2 regions of the Brevibacillus sp. genome follow, and region 2 is predicted to be linked to the other one. Evidence: a T-box and tRNA genes for the amino acid it is inferred to sense, from the RefSeq annotation. Region 2 holds a T-box; the other holds one or more tRNA genes.
What was found. A T-box is a leader RNA that pairs with one kind of tRNA and senses whether it is charged. The one in region 2 lies ahead of serS (serine--tRNA ligase), so its partner is inferred to be a tRNA-Ser.
Positions count from the first base shown of each region.

Region 1: it has a tRNA-Ser gene. The T-box ahead of serS (serine--tRNA ligase) is inferred to sense a tRNA for this amino acid. The anticodon was not compared.

Region 1 is NZ_DOTK01000079.1:290,524-298,466, forward strand. Features, by position in the region: gene DEP07_RS24765 (exo-beta-N-acetylmuramidase NamZ domain-containing protein) at 1-536, shown strand, start outside; gene DEP07_RS24770 (acyl-CoA synthetase) at 934-2,502, opposite strand; tRNA gene DEP07_RS24775 (tRNA-Ser) at 2,837-2,925, opposite strand; gene DEP07_RS24780 (aldehyde dehydrogenase family protein) at 3,000-4,418, opposite strand; gene DEP07_RS24785 (peptidase) at 4,585-5,865, opposite strand; gene DEP07_RS24790 (3-oxoacid CoA-transferase subunit B) at 5,920-6,597, opposite strand; gene DEP07_RS24795 (3-oxoacid CoA-transferase subunit A) at 6,579-7,271, opposite strand; gene DEP07_RS24800 (aspartate aminotransferase family protein) at 7,288-7,943, opposite strand, start outside.
Region 2 is NZ_DOTK01000069.1:36,584-44,526, forward strand. Features, by position in the region: gene aceB (malate synthase A) at 1-744, opposite strand, end outside; gene serS (serine--tRNA ligase) at 1,235-2,515, opposite strand; T-box leader at 2,565-2,785, opposite strand; gene pdxT (pyridoxal 5'-phosphate synthase glutaminase subunit PdxT) at 2,924-3,499, opposite strand; gene pdxS (pyridoxal 5'-phosphate synthase lyase subunit PdxS) at 3,510-4,394, opposite strand; gene DEP07_RS21100 (D-alanyl-D-alanine carboxypeptidase family protein) at 4,504-5,811, opposite strand; gene DEP07_RS21105 (hypothetical protein) at 6,014-6,466, shown strand; gene guaB (IMP dehydrogenase) at 6,556-7,943, opposite strand, start outside.

The DNA of each region.
Region 1 (7,943 bases), on a different contig from region 2:
CCGGCCACGAAGCGATCCTGAAACGAATTGTGGCAGAAGGCCATGCTATCGGTGGTCATACGTACTCGCATGACTACAAGATTGTGTACAAAAGCATGGAAGCCTTTTTTGCCGATCTGGAAAAAGGCAACCAGCTGATCGAAAAAGCAACGGGAGTCAAGCCCGTCCTGTTCCGCTATCCGGGCGGCAGCACCAACACCGTCAGCCTCAAATACCAGGATACGAAACGATACAGCAAGCAAGCGCCTGTCATGAACGCCATTAAAGCCGAAGCGAACAAAAGAGGCTATACGTTCATCGACTGGAATGTGACCAACGGCGACGCCCGCAGCAATAAATATACAGCCCAGCAAGCTCTCGCCAATGTCAAGGCGCAAGTAAAGGCCCAAAAAGAAATTGTCGTGCTCATGCACGATGCGAGCACGAAAACACCTACGGCCCAGGCGCTGCCTGAAGTAATCGCCTTTTTGAAAGCAAAAGGCTACCGCTTTGAAGCAATCCACCCTGACCAGCCGACTGTGTCTCATGTGAAATAGGATACAGGCAAAAAAACCCGCCCGACAGCCGAAACATCCGGTGATCGAGCGGGTTTTTGTTGGGAGGGTGGGTCAGCCCTTGCCCTTGCATCGGGACGGGCTTTTGTTTGTAGCAGCAGACCAGCTCATGCATCGAGTTAGGCTTTTGTTCACAGGGGCGAACCAGCCCTTGCATCGAGTTAGGCTTTTGTTCACAAGGGCGGACTAGCCCTTGCATCGAGCTAGGCTTTTGTTCACAGGGGCGAACCAGCCCTTGCATCGAGCTAGGCTTTTGTTCACAGGGGCGGACTAGCCCTTGCATCGAGCTAGGCTTTTGTTCGCAGCGGCGAACCAGCCATGTATCGAGCCGGGCTTTTGTCCGCAGTAGCGAACCAGCCCCTGTTGTCCCCCAAACGACTTACGAAGTCGGCAGCGTGTCGTAGCGCAGACGCAGTTCACGCTTTAATATTTTCCCGCTCGGGTTGCGCGGGAGCGTGTCCGTGATAAAGACATACTTCGGTGCCTTGAACGAGGCGAGGTGCTCTTTGCAAAAGGCGAGCATTTCTTCTTCCGACACAGTCTCGCCTGCCTTTGGCACCACGACTGCCGCCACAGCCTCGATCCAGTACGGATGGGGAATGCCGATTACAGCTACTTCCGATACTTTCGGGTGCTGGTAGATCAGCTCCTCGACTTCCCTGCTCGCTACATTTTCCCCGCCTGATTTGATCATGTCCTTTTTCCGGTCGACGACAGTAATATAGCCTTCTTCATCCATAATCCCCAAGTCGCCGCTGTGGAACCAGCCGCCGAGAAAAGCTGCCTGCGTCTTTTCTTCGTCGCGGAAATAACCGATCATCGCATGGCTCGTTCGATGAACAATCTCGCCAACGCAGCCTCTGGGCACCTCGACGCCATCGTCATCGACAATTTTTGTCTCTACATTGAGCGCAGGCTTGCCAGCCGATCCCGCTTTGCGAATCTGGTCCTTCGGCTGCAATACTGTCGCCAGCGGAGCTACCTCGGTCTGTCCGTAGAAGTTGTAAAATTGCGCATTGGGCAGACGCGTTCCCAGCTCCTTCAACACTTCTACAGGCATGATCGCCGCGCCGTAGTAACATTTTTGCAGCGAAGACAAGTTCCGCGACGAAAACTCGGGAGAGCGGAGCAAGGCAATCCAAACAGTCGGCGGGCAAAAAAGCTGTGTCGCCTGGTGGCTCTCTACGACCTGAAGCATCAAGCCTGGCGTCGCTTGCTCCAAAATAATGCCGGTGCCACCCAGATATACATACGGCCCGAGGAAGCAGTGCAGCTGCGCGCTATGGAACAAAGGAAGCGCGTGCACAGCTACATCATCGTGCGACATATTTCCTTCTATAATCGTGCTGACGTATTCCGAAAGAATGCTGCTGTGCGTCAGCATGACTCCTTTTGGCCTCGATTCCGTGCCGCTCGTGTACAAAATGTGGGCGACATCCTCGTCGGCCAGCTCCAGCTCCGGCTCTTCCGTACTGGCGCCCTCAATCAGCGGGCGAAACGGCACCCACTCTCCTTCCTGCACCGCTGGCCTGGAGATCAGCGACAAAAGCTTGGGCGATAAGTTTGCCGATTCGAGCGCTTCCTTGGCGACCGTGAGAAATTCCGGAGCCACAAAGCAGGCGCTCACCTCTGCATGTCCGAAAATAAAAGCCACATCGTTTGTATGCAGCATGAAGTTGATCGGCACCATAATCAGCCCCGCTTTGGCCAGCGCAAAGTTGAGGATGACAAAGTCCATGGAGTTTCTGGACAGAACCGCCACTCGCTCCCCTTTTTGCAATCCTTTGGCGAGGAAGGTGTGCGCAGCCTGATTGACAAGTTGATCCAACTTCGTGTATGTAAGTACCTCTTCCTCAAATTGCAAGGCAATCTTCTCGGGGTAGCGCAGCCTGCTTCGTCGCAAAATATCGCCAAGCGTATTTCTTCTTACTCGTTGGGCTTCCATCATCACAAACCCTCCCTCACCGTATTCCCCCTTATTATATCTCAATTTTCTGTGTTATGTTTATTTTCTGACTTTTAATAGCAAAAAAAGACGGCAGCTCCCTCTGCATTATTGAAGCTGCCGCAGGCCCCAAGAAACATTCGAGTCCTTGTGTACAGCATATCTTAAAACGGGCCGCTCTTCGATATTGGTTCTTCTGGATTTTGAGGAAAAAAACGGTGCGTGCTGGAATGGGCAGCTTCGGCGTCGGAGCACACGCTTGCATTTTGCTGAAATAAAAAAGACCTCTTTAAACGAAAGAGATCTTCGTGCCCTATTCGGGGTAATGAAAGCATGGTGGCGGAGGGAGCAGGATTCGAACCCGCGTGAGCTTGCACTCTAACGGTTTTCAAGACCGCCCCGTTATGACCACTTCGGTATCCCTCCGCATCAATAGCTGGTTTAACTATAGCACAGCTGCAAGACCGCTTGCAAGCGTCGGCAGAAGCGGGCCTACCGCTTTACCGCTTGACGACGACGAGCTTCAACTCGCTCAGTTCCTCGACGGCGCACGCGACACCTTCCCGTCCCAGCCCGCTCTCCTTCACGCCGCCAAACGGCATGTGATCCACCCGGAACGTCGGGATGTCATTGATGATAACCCCGCCCACTCTAAGCTCGTCCGCCGCTTCCAACGCCAGTGACAAATTGTTCGTGTAAACCCCCGCCTGCAAGCCGTACCGCGAATCATTGACCAGCCTGATCGCCTGCTGGACCGACTGTACCGGATTGATCATGACGACAGGCCCGAATACTTCCTCGCGGGCAATCTTTGCCTCCCGCGGCACATGCGTCAGGACGGTCGGCAAAAGCATCCGCCCCATCAGTTCGCCGCCGCAGGCGAGCTTCGCCCCTTGGTCGAGCGCTTCCCCGATCCAGGCAAGCACGCGCTCTGTCTGCTTCGGATGGACCATGGCGGAAAAGTCCGCTTCTTCTTCCAGCGAATCTCCCCCGCGCAACGCCACCGTCTGTTCCACAAAGCGGCGGACAAATTCGTCATAGATGTCCGTCACAACATAAATTCGTTGCACAGACACACACACTTGACCAGAATAAGCAAAAGCCCCGAACAAGCAGCGCAAAACGACCTCGTCCAGCGGCGTATCGCGGTCGACGATGACCGCAGAATTGGCGCCCAGTTCCAAGATTACTTTTTTCAAGCCCGCCCGATTGCGCACCTCGACGCCCACTTCAGGGCTTCCGGAAAAGGTCACGGCGCGAACTCGCGGGTCGGTAACCAGCTTGTGGCCCACGACCTCTGCGCTGCCTGTGACGACGTTTAACGCTCCTGCCGGGAGTCCAGCCTGCTCTGCCAGCTCAGCGAGAAAAAGCGCACTGATCGGGGTCTGCGAAGCTGGCTTCAATACGACTGTATTGCCAGCAGCGAGCGCAGGCCCGACCTTGTGCGCTATGGAATTGAACGGAAAAGGAAACGGCGTGATCGCGCCCACGACTCCCAGAGGCTCGCGCACCGTGTAAGCGAGACGGCCTTCGCCACCGATAGCAGCGTCCAGCGGAATCGTTTCCCCGTGCAGCCGCTTGGCTTCTTCCGCTGCAAACCTGTACGTCTGCACCGTGCGGATGATTTCGCCGCGCGCTGTCCGAATCGGTTTTCCCGCTTCCAGCGCGACGATCCGGGCAGCTTCCTCCATTCGCTCATCCAACAGGATGGCGATTTTCTCCAGAATGGCTGCACGCTGGTAAGCTGGCATGCGGCGCATGGGGGTTGTAGCTTCTTCGGCCGCTGCAATCGCCCGCTCTACTGCCACAGCATCCGCCTGGGGAATGTGTGCGATCACCTGACCTGTACAAGGCGAATACAACGGGGCATGGTCTGCCATAGGTATCCACTTTCCCCCGATAAAACACGCTCTTCTCATCGCCGTCTCCTCCGTCCCTGACACGATTGGATCTCTCAAAGCCTCTCCCAATCATTCTCCAGAGCAGACGGCGCTTCCTTGTCCTGCGCTCAAACTTTTTCCTTTTTTTCACAATTACCATCTCAAGTAGCTTAAAAGCGCCCTAGAAAAAGACGCTGCGGCTTCCTTACTGCGCTGGCCCTTCGGCTACCCCGCACCAGTCGAGCAGAGTCAAAGCAAAAATTTCCGCGCAGCGGAAGACGTCATCCAAAACGATGTACTCGTCCCGATAGTGCGCTACTTGTGTAACGCCAGGTCCCACGACGATAGCAGGCGTATCGGCCAAAGCCGTCAACAAGCCGCCGTCTGTCCCCCACGGAGATGCTTCCACAATGGCACGCTCGCCCGTCACGGCCGCAAACTTGTCCTGCAAAATGTCCATGAGCGGATGATCCTGTGCGACATCCCCCGGCACCCAACGCGCGCCGTACCATTCCAGCTCGACTGGCTGCTCCGCAAACCACGGATCGACTTCTGCCAGACGCTGCAAAGCCGCTTCCATTTCTGCCTTGGCATCCTCCATCTGCTCGCCGGGAGCGACTCCCATCCTGCCTTCCAGCTTGACGAGATCCGCGACAGACGACGGCCATTTTCCGCCTTCAATGACCCCGATGTTGATCGGTATCGGAATCGGCAGCTTGGCGTACAGCGGATCATCGAGACGATCGTTACGCTCTTTTTCCAGACGGCCAATCGCCTGCACGACGAGCATGCTCTTTTCGATGGCACTGACTCCTTCGTAGCGGGTGCCGCCATGGGCAGAACGTCCCTTGACCGTCAGACGGAACCACATCGAGCCTTGCTGTTTCGGAAAAATTTTCATGTTGGTCGGCTCAGGGATCAGCGCAGCATCTGCCTTGTAGCCGCGCAGGATGGTGGCAAGCGTTCCGGCTCCGCCGCTTTCTTCCTCCACCACGCTTTGGAAAATGACGTCTCCCTTCAGGCTGACACCGAGCTTTTGCAGGACGGAAATAGCCAAGAGCGACGACAGGTTTCCGCCCTTCATGTCGGTTGCGCCCCTGCCGTACAGTTTGCCGTCCTCCACTTTTCCGCTGAACGGATCATCGCTCCACTGGGCGTAATCGCCAGCGGGAACGACATCGACGTGCCCGTTCAAAATGAGCGAGCGGCCATTCCCCGCGCCTTTCCAGACGCCGACGACGTTCGGACTGCCTTCAAACGTTTGCCGGGGGGAGACGAAGTACGGATGCGAAACCAGCTCTTCCCCTTCCATGACCCACAAGTCGACACTCAGGCCCATCTCCGCCAAATGATCGGCGATGCTTTTCTGAATCGCTTCCTCTGCTCCTTGCACGCTCGGGCTTTGCACCCACTCTTGCAGCAGCTTGACAGAAGCTTCCCGATCCTTTTCCAACTGCTCTCGTATCAGCGCTTGCCAGTTAGCCATGTTCTTCCTCCGTTTCTTGGGTTCGTCCTTTGCCTTTTGTCTTTTGCTTATTGCCTAGCGGAATACGCCTACTTCGCCCTCTATCTTCAGTTCCGCTTCGGTGGCGCCGATGACATCCGCCACACTGTACGGATACATGACCTCGCGCAAATACAAGCCATCTGGCGTAACTTCCATGACAGCCATGTCCGTGATGATCCAGTCTGCCGCCTGAGTGGCAGTGAGCGGAAGCGAGCATTCTCGGACGATTTTGGAACGGCCATTTTTATCGAGATGCGTAGTCACGACCATCACTTTCTTCGCTTTTTGAGCCAGCTCCATCGCCCCGCCCATACCCGGCACGCGCTTGCCCGGCACAATCCAGTTGGCAATATCGCCGTTTTGGCTGACCTCCAGCACTCCGAGGATGGTCATATCCAACAAGCCCCGGCGGATGATCGCAAATGCCGTTGCGCTGTCGAAAAAGGACGCCCCTGTCGCCAAGGTGACGGGAAAGCCGCCTGCATTGCACAGCATCGCGTTTTCTTCCCCTTTTGCCGGACTTGGCCCGGTTCCGAGGATGCCGTTCTCGGCGTGGAACATCACCCGTTTGTCCGCGGGAATGAAATCGGCCACCAGCGTAGGGATGCCGATTCCCAAGTTGATAATCATTCCGTCCTCGACTTCCAGGGCCGCCCTGCGTGCGATTCGCTCACGGTAGCTCTCGGTCTCTTTTACTTCTCCCACGCCCATTGCCAGTTCACCCCTTCACTTTGCACGATGTAATTGACGAACACGCCCGGCGTCACGATTTCTTCCGGGTTCAGCTCGCCAACCTCGACGATCTCGTCCGCTTCGACAATGGTGATGTCTCCTGCCATCGCCACAAGCGGATTGAAGTTGCGCGCGCTCGTATCGTAAACCAGATTGCCGAAGCGATCCGCTTTTTTGGCATGGACGATCGCCACTTCCGCTGTCAAAGGCGTCTCCAGCAAAAATTCCTTGCCATCGAGCACGACCTTTTGCTTGCCTTTTTCTGCAATCGTGCCGATGCCAACGTCGGACAAAATGCCTCCCAAACCGACGCCGCCTGCCCGTACACGCTCCGCGAGAATGCCTTGAGGGCAAAACTCGACCTCAAGCTCTCCGGCCGTCATTTGCGCCCCTGCGTTCGGATTGGAGCCGATGTGGGACGCGATGACTTTTTTGACCCGCTTTTCCGTCACGAGCTTGCCGATCCCGATGTGTGGAAACGCGGTATCGTTGCTGATCAGCGTCAAATCGCGCACACCCAAATCCAAAATGCCCTGGATCAGTGTGGGCGGATTGCCCACACCTCCAAAGCCTCCTGCCAGAAGCGTCATCCCGTCGCGGAAATGGGACAGCGCCTCCTGCATGGTCACTACTTTATCAAAACGGTTCGTCATCGATAGCCCCTCCACTCTAGTTGATCAGCGCCTTGTCTTTCAGCTCCTGCGATACGCTGACAATCGCCTCTTTCAGGAGGCCGATCAGTTCGTCGATCTCTGCTTTTGTAATCGTCAGTGGAGGAGAGACAATGATGGAGTCACCTGCCACCCCGTCGATTCCACCCATGGCCGGATAAATGAGCAGCCCTTTTTCGAACCCTTTTGCAATTACCTTGCTTGCCACCCCTTGGGAGAGCGGGAACGGTTCTTTTGTTTGCTTGTCTTTGACAAATTCCAGACCGCACAGCAATCCCAGACCGCGCGCCTCGCCGATCAGCGGCAGTTCATCCGCCAACTCCTGCAGACGTGCCAGCAAGTAAGCGCCTTGCTCGGCTGCTTTGTCAAACAACTGATTTTTTTCGACATATCGCAAAACAGCCAGGGAGACAGCGGCGGACTGCGGATTTGCACTGTACGTGTGTCCAGCCATGATCAGACCGCTTCCTTGGCTAATCGTCTCGATGATCTCATCCGACACCATCGTCGCTGCCATCGGCGTGTAGCCTGCGCTCATGCCTTTGCCCAAAGTCATCAGGTCAGGCACGACGCCCCAGTGATCGATCCCGAACGCTTTCCCTGTGCGCCCTACTCCCGTCATCACCTCGTCGGCGATGAACAGCACTTCATACT
Region 2 (7,943 bases):
CGCACGAATCGTCCCCCGCGGAATATTCAGTTCTTCCTGGGCGAAAACAAACACATCGTTCCAGAGGCGCGCTTCCAGATGGCTTTCCAGCTTCGGCAAGTAAAAATACGGGGCCGTCTTGTTCGCGATCAAAGCATCGACGTTGTGGTAAAAATAAAGCCCAAAGTCGAGCAGGCTGCCGGAAATCGGCTGTTGGTCAAGGAGTATGTGTTTTTCATCGAGGTGCCAGCCACGCGGCCGTACGATCAATACAGCCGTCTTCTCATTCAGGGTGTACTGTTTTCCTTCCGGGCTGGTGTATGATATGTTGCGGCGAACCGCGTCCTTCATGTTGATCTGTCCCTGGATCGAGTTTTCCCATGTAGGCGAATTGGCATCTTCAAAATCGGCCATGAACATGCGAGCGCCTGAGTTCAGCGCATTGATCACCATTTTGCGGTCGCCAGATGGCCCGGTGATCTCCACTCTTCGATCCAAAAGATCATGCGGCAGTGGAGCAACCGTCCAATCTCCGTTGCGAATCTCGGCTGTTTCCGGCAAAAAGTCAGGCAGTTGTCCCGCATCAATTTTCAGCTGACGTTCCTTGCGATCGGCAAGCAGTTGCTGCCGTCTGTCGCCAAACTTTTGTTCCAGCTTGATCACAAATTGAACCGCCTCTGGCGTGAGGATTTCCTGATAGCCGGAATGCATCTCGCCAGTGATCTGAATCTCCAGCGGATATGGATTAGTTGGAATCGTAGTCAAAACTGGTCACCATCCTTGATAACGTCCGAATTATTATGGTACAGATTCGTTTTCGAAAAGTTATTATAGTACAGTGGGTGCAAAAAAAATGATCTAATCCTGATATCCGCTGCCGCTGCAATGACTGCAACTCACATGCCCATCTCCCAAACAATGATGGCAAGCCGCTCCGTTGTCATCGTGACCAACGCCTCCACATCTTGGGCAATTTTGTTCGCCGTTTCCTTCACACCGATAGCAGTCCATTTTCTTTCCCTCCATATCTGTATTAAAACAATATTCTTTAAATTTGTTTTTATTATATAACAGACACTAATACAGCGCAACACAATTTTCAAAAAAATCACACTGTATTAGAACACATTTTATCAAAACATGCCCTTGTCCTTGATTTACAGCTCTTTTTGGCAAAAACAAAGCAGCCCCTGACCCGTCAGAATCAGAAGGCTGCTTTGCTTTTCCATATGCTTTTATGCGTTTCTTTGCTCGCTTATTTCGGGGAGATTTTTTCTACTCCACCCATATACGGACGCAAAACTTCCGGAATGGTGATGGAACCGTCTTGTTCCTGGTAGTTCTCCAAAATGGCTGCTACTGTACGGCCGATCGCAAGACCCGATCCGTTCAAAGTGTGCACAAATTCCGGCTTCGATTTTGTATCGCGGCGGAAACGGATATTGGCACGGCGAGCCTGGAAGTCCTCGAAGTTCGAGCACGACGAGATTTCCCGGTACGTATTGTAGCTTGGAATCCAAACTTCCAAGTCGAATTTCTTCGCCGCAGTAAATCCGAGATCTCCGGTACACATGCTCAGCACGCGGTATGGCAGTCCAAGCAGCTGCAACACCTTCTCCGCATTTTTCACCAGTTTATCCAGCTCATCGTAGGAATCTTCCGGTTTGACGAACTTCACCAGCTCGACTTTGTTGAATTGGTGCTGACGAATCAGACCGCGCGTGTCGCGCCCTGCCGAACCTGCTTCCGAACGGAAACAAGCACTGAACGCCGTATAGTATTTCGGCAAGTCTGCTCCATCCATGATTTCGTCGCGGTGCATGTTCGTCACTGGCACCTCTGCGGTAGGAATCAGGAAGTAATCCGGACCTTCCAGTTTAAAAGCATCTTCTTCAAACTTAGGCAATTGTCCGGTTCCGGTCATGCTCGCGCGGTTCACGATGAATGGCGGGATGACTTCTTCATATCCGTGTTCATTGGAATGGAGATCCATCATGAAGTTCATCAACGCCCGCTCCAGACGCGCTCCCAGTCCTTTGTAAAAGACAAAGCGGCTTCCGGTTACCTTCGCTGCCGTTTCAAAATCGAGAATCCCTGCCTTGCTGGCTACTTCCCAGTGTGGTTTCGCCTCAAAACCAAAGTTGCGAGGCTCGCCCCACGTCCAAGCCACCACGTTGTCATCTTCCGAAGTACCAATTGGTGTGCTTTCATGTGGCAGGTTAGGCAAGCTCAGCAAAATCAGTTCTTGCTGTTCATCCAGCCCACGCAGTTCCTCATCCAACGCTTTGATGCGCTCGTTTACTTCTTTCATTTCCGCGATCAAATGGTCGGCGTTCTCTTTGTTCCGTTTCATGACGGCTACTTGCTCAGATACCGTGTTGCGTTTATTTTTCAGAGCTTCCGCTTCCTGAATGACTTGACGGCGTTTTTCGTCCACTTCTGCAAACTGATCCAGAGCGGAAATATCTTCGTTGCGATGCGCCAAACGGCGTTTTACTTCTTCCAAATCCTGACGCAATACTTTTACGTCCAACATGTTCGAATCCCTCCGAATCGATAATAAAATGCAAAAAACACCCGTCCCCATAAGGGACGAGTGTTGTATACCCGCGTTGCCACCCTCGTTGATACACGCCAAGACTGCACATGTATCCACTCAATCCGTCGTAACGGGACGGTTCCGGACAAAGTTCATTCCTTTGCCACTCCGAGATGGATTCCCCCACAGACCGGATCGGTTTGCACCCACCACCGACTCTCTGCACCAGATTCTTCATGAGGTACTTGTTCTCATCATCGCATTCTCATTCATGCATACTTCTATTGTTAACTGTACTACAGGTTCTATACGTATGTAAAGGCTACTCCGCGATGATCTTCATACAAAAAAAGACCGGCATCTTGTTCATGCCGATCTTCTTTCGAGGATGTTTATTGGTGGGCTTTAGCTTCTGTACTCTTTGACCATTTCGAGGAAATATTTGTGCAGCCGTGCATCTTCGGTCAATTCCGGGTGAAAAGCAGCCGCCAGGTAGTGACCGTTTCGGGCAACGACGATCTTTTCATCGTACTTGGCAAGCACCTCAGCATTTTCTCCGACTTCTACGATGTAAGGAGCGCGGATAAACACTGCCGGGTAATCTGCACCGACACCAGCTACAGGCATTGTCACCTCGAAGCTTTCCTTTTGCCGACCAAACGCGTTCCGCTCCACCTTGATATCCATCAGCCCCAGATGGCATTCATCCTGCCCCTGAATCTGCTTAGCCAAGAGAATCGCTCCCGCGCAAGTGCCGAAGATTGGCTTTCCGGCGCTTCCGAACTCACGAAGCGCATCCATGAATCCGTACTTATGCATCAGCTTGCTGATCGTCGTGCTCTCTCCGCCTGGGAGAACCAATCCGTCGAGGTCTGCGAGTTCCTCTGCTTTTTTGACAGGAACGGCTGTCGCCCCTGCTTCCTCCAGCATGCGCAAGTGTTCTGCCACAGCCCCTTGCAGCGCGAGTACACCGATTTTCATTTGACTCACCTTACCAGCCGCGCTCTTGCATGCGATCAGCTTCGCGGATTTTGGAAATCTCGATTCCCGTCATCGCACTGCCCAAGCCTTTTGATACGCGTGCGATCAGCTCGTAATCTGTGTAGTGGGTAGTTGCCTCGACAATTGCCCGCGCGAATTTTTCCGGATTTTCCGATTTGAAAATACCTGAGCCGACGAATACGCCGTCAGAGCCCAATTGCATCATCAGTGCCGCATCTGCCGGGGTAGCTACGCCACCAGCCGCGAAGTTCACGACAGGCAGTTTGCCAGTTTGATGTACTTGTTCCAGCAGTTCGTATGGAGCACCGAGATTTTTCGCTTCTGCCATCAGCTCATCGTAAGACATCGCCTGCACTTTGCGGATTTGAGCCATCATCGTGCGCATATGGCGAACTGCCTCTACGATGTTCCCGGTCCCTGGCTCACCTTTTGTGCGGATCATGGAAGCTCCTTCTCCGATGCGGCGAAGCGCTTCGCCCAGATCACGCGCACCACATACGAACGGCACAGTGAAGTCTTTTTTGTTGATGTGGTACAAATCATCGGCTGGGGTCAAAACTTCACTTTCATCCAGGTAATCTACACCCATTGATTCCAGTACGCGGGCTTCGACAAAATGTCCGATACGAGCTTTTGCCATAACAGGGATAGAAACAGCGTTCAGAACTTCCTCCACAATGCCCAGATCAGCCATACGGGCTACTCCGCCAGCAGCACGGATATCAGAAGGTACGCGTTCCAGCGCCATAACAGCTACGGCGCCAGCAGCTTCAGCAATCTTTGCTTGCTCAGCATTTACGACGTCCATGATAACGCCGCCTTTTTGCATCTCAGCCATACCTTTTTTTACGCGGGACGTTCCTACTTGTACCATATGAAAATTCCCCCTACATCATGAAGTCAGAACCGTAACTGTTATGCTCTGTTATGGTTCCTTGTTACCGTCATTGTAAACGATAGATGAGGGGGAAAACAACTATTATTTAATTTCCTGTTCCACTACTGAACAAGTTGCTGAAAAATTGAATGATGCTGCGGAAGAACAAACGAATCCAGCTCGCCTCTTCCACCTCTTGGCTTGCCACTACATCCACGCCTGCTTTTGCCGCGTCTTCCGGCTGGAGGTAATCGGTGTCTTTTGCCCCTTCTTCTTTCAGTACGAGCTTACCGATTACTTGGCCTTGCTTGATTGGCGCGTTCAAGTCTTGGAAGGTAACTGTTGGGGTGAATTTTGCTTCCCCGCCAATTTTGGTCAGTACGTTTACTTCGCTGCCTGTTACTGCTGGTACTGTCAGTTCTACCCCGTTCTTTACAGGTGCAGTTTCAAAGCCTTTTACAGAAGCATTCTTGTCCAACTGCTTGGTTAATTTGAAATTGCTGAAACCGTAGTCGTAAAGCTTTTTGGTTTCTACGAAGCGCTTTGTTTTGCTGTCTGTTCCCATGACAACAGAAATCAAGCGCATGTTATCACGAACGGCCGTACCAGTAAAACAATTGCCTGCTGCTTGGGTATAACCAGTCTTTAATCCGTCTACACCTTGATAGTAATTCGGGAGATCAGGCAGCATCCAGTTGTTATTCGCCATTTTCAGCTCATTTTTAGAACCGGGACGGAACGTAAACCGTGGGATCTTGGATACTTCCAAAGCTTCTGGGAAATCACGAATCAGGTTTCTAGCGAGGATGGCCGAATCACGAGCAGACATCAGGTTTTCCACTTGATCTGTCTTAACGGAATATGGTCCCAACTCGTTGGCTGGCAAACCGCTAGATGTTACGAAAGACGTGTTTTTCATACCAAACTCTGCAGCCTTCTTGTTCATCATCTGCACGAAGTTTGCTTCACTGCCCGCAATCTTTTCAGCAAGCAGTACAGTTGCGTCATTAGCAGAAACGACAGCCATCGCATTGTACAGCTCTCTGACTGTGAAGGACTCACCTAGATTTAGGTATACGCCAGACGTATCGGAGATTCTTGCCACATAGAAGGCATACTCACTTACGGGCACCTTCTCATCCCAGCTGATTTTCTTCTCCTTGATTGCTTCTTGCACCAGGTATTCCGCCATCATCTTACTCATGCTGGCAGGTGGCAGTGAGGCATCTGGATTCATACTGTACAATATTTTTCCTGTTGATGCCTCTAATAGAATGGCAGATTTCGCTGCCAGTTGTAGATCGGCTGCAGGTGCTGCATCGGCCTTCGTCGCCGCTCCTCCCATTGCGGTTGCAAACACTGCGAGAGAAAGGATCAGACCTGTCAGTCGCTTTTTCCATGTTGTTCGCTTCATAGTTTCTTCTCACTCTCCAATTCTGTCATAAATTCATACGGTAATTGAGCACCAAGTGTAAGTTTAACATACCATTACGATCTCATTGAAGTCCAGATAGACTCATTAGTAGGTAATTGATTGGATATATAAAATATAATTGAAATTAAATTATATTACGGTATATATGGTAATATATTCAATATTTAAGGAGGCTTATCTCGTGAATAAGGTTTTATACACTTTTGCTTCACTCGCTCTTGGTTTGGTTGTTATGAATCCAGTTTCTGCTCATGCCGCAGTCGAAAAAAGGAACACCGATTCCCTAGTGGAACAGCAAACTAAAAAGGATATTAGTACCATGGGCATTGAACTTGACTGGAGGTCTTTCAGCGTAACACAGGGAGGTACATATATTGGCCGTGACACATTCCATCTCTTTGGAAAGGCTAACGCTGGATTAGATGCTTCAAATAGTAACTGCGATGTAACAGTTTACATCGAAAAATTAAGCGAGAATGGAAAAGTAGAGAAAACAATTAAATTAGGAAGATTAACTGCGCCAAAAGGCAATACTGATTATACCGACCCAGTATCTGTCGTCCCAGGGAACTATCGCCTCAAGATAGTAGGAAATATTGCCTCTGACGGAGAAATCGCTATTTATAGAAGATAGCTGTACGTTAACTGCGACCAGTTTTTAAATTTTTGCCTACAAATTAAATAACCCCCCTTTCTTTCTAGAAGGGGGGATTTTCTTATAAACTAAGAAATCGAGTAGTTCGGTGACTCCTTGGTAATTTGCACGTCATGTGGATGGCTTTCACGCAAGCCGGCTCCCGTGATCCGGACAAACTGGGAGTTCTGGATCAAGTCCTCGATCGTCTTCGCTCCGCAGTAACCCATCCCTGCACGCAAACCGCCAATCAGTTGGTAGGTCACATCTGCCAACGGCCCTTTGTAAGGAACGCGGCCCTCGATTCCTTCTGGAACAAGCTTTTGTTCGTTCTCCTGGAAGTAACGGTCTTTACTTCCTGCTTTCATAGCGCCAATCGAGCCCATGCCGCGGTATACCTTGAAACGGCGGCCTTGGAAAATCTCAAATTCGCCTGGACTTTCTTCCGTTCCGGCAAACAGACTGCCGATCATGATCGCAGAAGCGCCAGCACCGATCGCTTTTGGCAAATCGCCGGAGTATTTAATACCGCCGTCGGCAATAATTGGAATATTGTACTCGCGAGCTACCTGGGCACAATCGTGAATCGCGGTAATTTGCGGTACACCGATACCTGCTACGACGCGAGTAGTACAAATGGAACCCGGACCGATACCGACTTTTACAACAGATGCGCCAGCTTCGATCAGATCGCGGGTAGCTTGTCCTGTCGCAACATTTCCCGCTACGATCGTCAAGTTTGGATACTCTTTGCGAATGGCTTTTACGGTTTCGATTACACCTTTGGAGTGTCCATGTGCTGTATCGACCACCAGGACATCCACACCTGCCTGTACAAGCGCCGCTGCACGCTCGAACGTATCAGCAGATACACCGACCGCCGCGCCACACAGCAAGCGTCCCTGTGGGTCCTTGGCTGCCTGCGGATATTGAATCGCCTTCTCGATATCTTTAATGGTGATAAGTCCGCGCAAAATATTGTTCTCATCAACCAGTGGCAGCTTTTCAATCTTGTGCTTTTGAAGAATCGCTTCTGCTTGCTGGAGCGTTGTTCCTACAGAAGCAGTCACGAGATTGTCTTTTGTCATCACTTCTTTGATTGGTGTCGAGTAGTCATGAACAAAGCGCAGATCACGGTTGGTCAAAATCCCGATAAGATGCTTTTCTTCATCGACAATCGGCACGCCGGAAATGCGGTATTTGCCCATCAGAGCGTCCGCTTCTGCTACTGTATGATCCTGGCTCAAAGAAAACGGGTTGGTAATGACGCCACTTTCCGAGCGCTTTACGCGATCTACCTCGCTCGCCTGCTGCTCAATCGTCATGTTTTTATGGATGATGCCAATGCCGCCTTGGCGGGCCATCGCGATCGCGAGTGCTGATTCTGTTACCGTGTCCATCCCGGCACTGATCAAAGGAATGTTCAGACTAACTGTCTCGCTGAGCTTTACCCGAAGATCGACATCTCTTGGCAAAA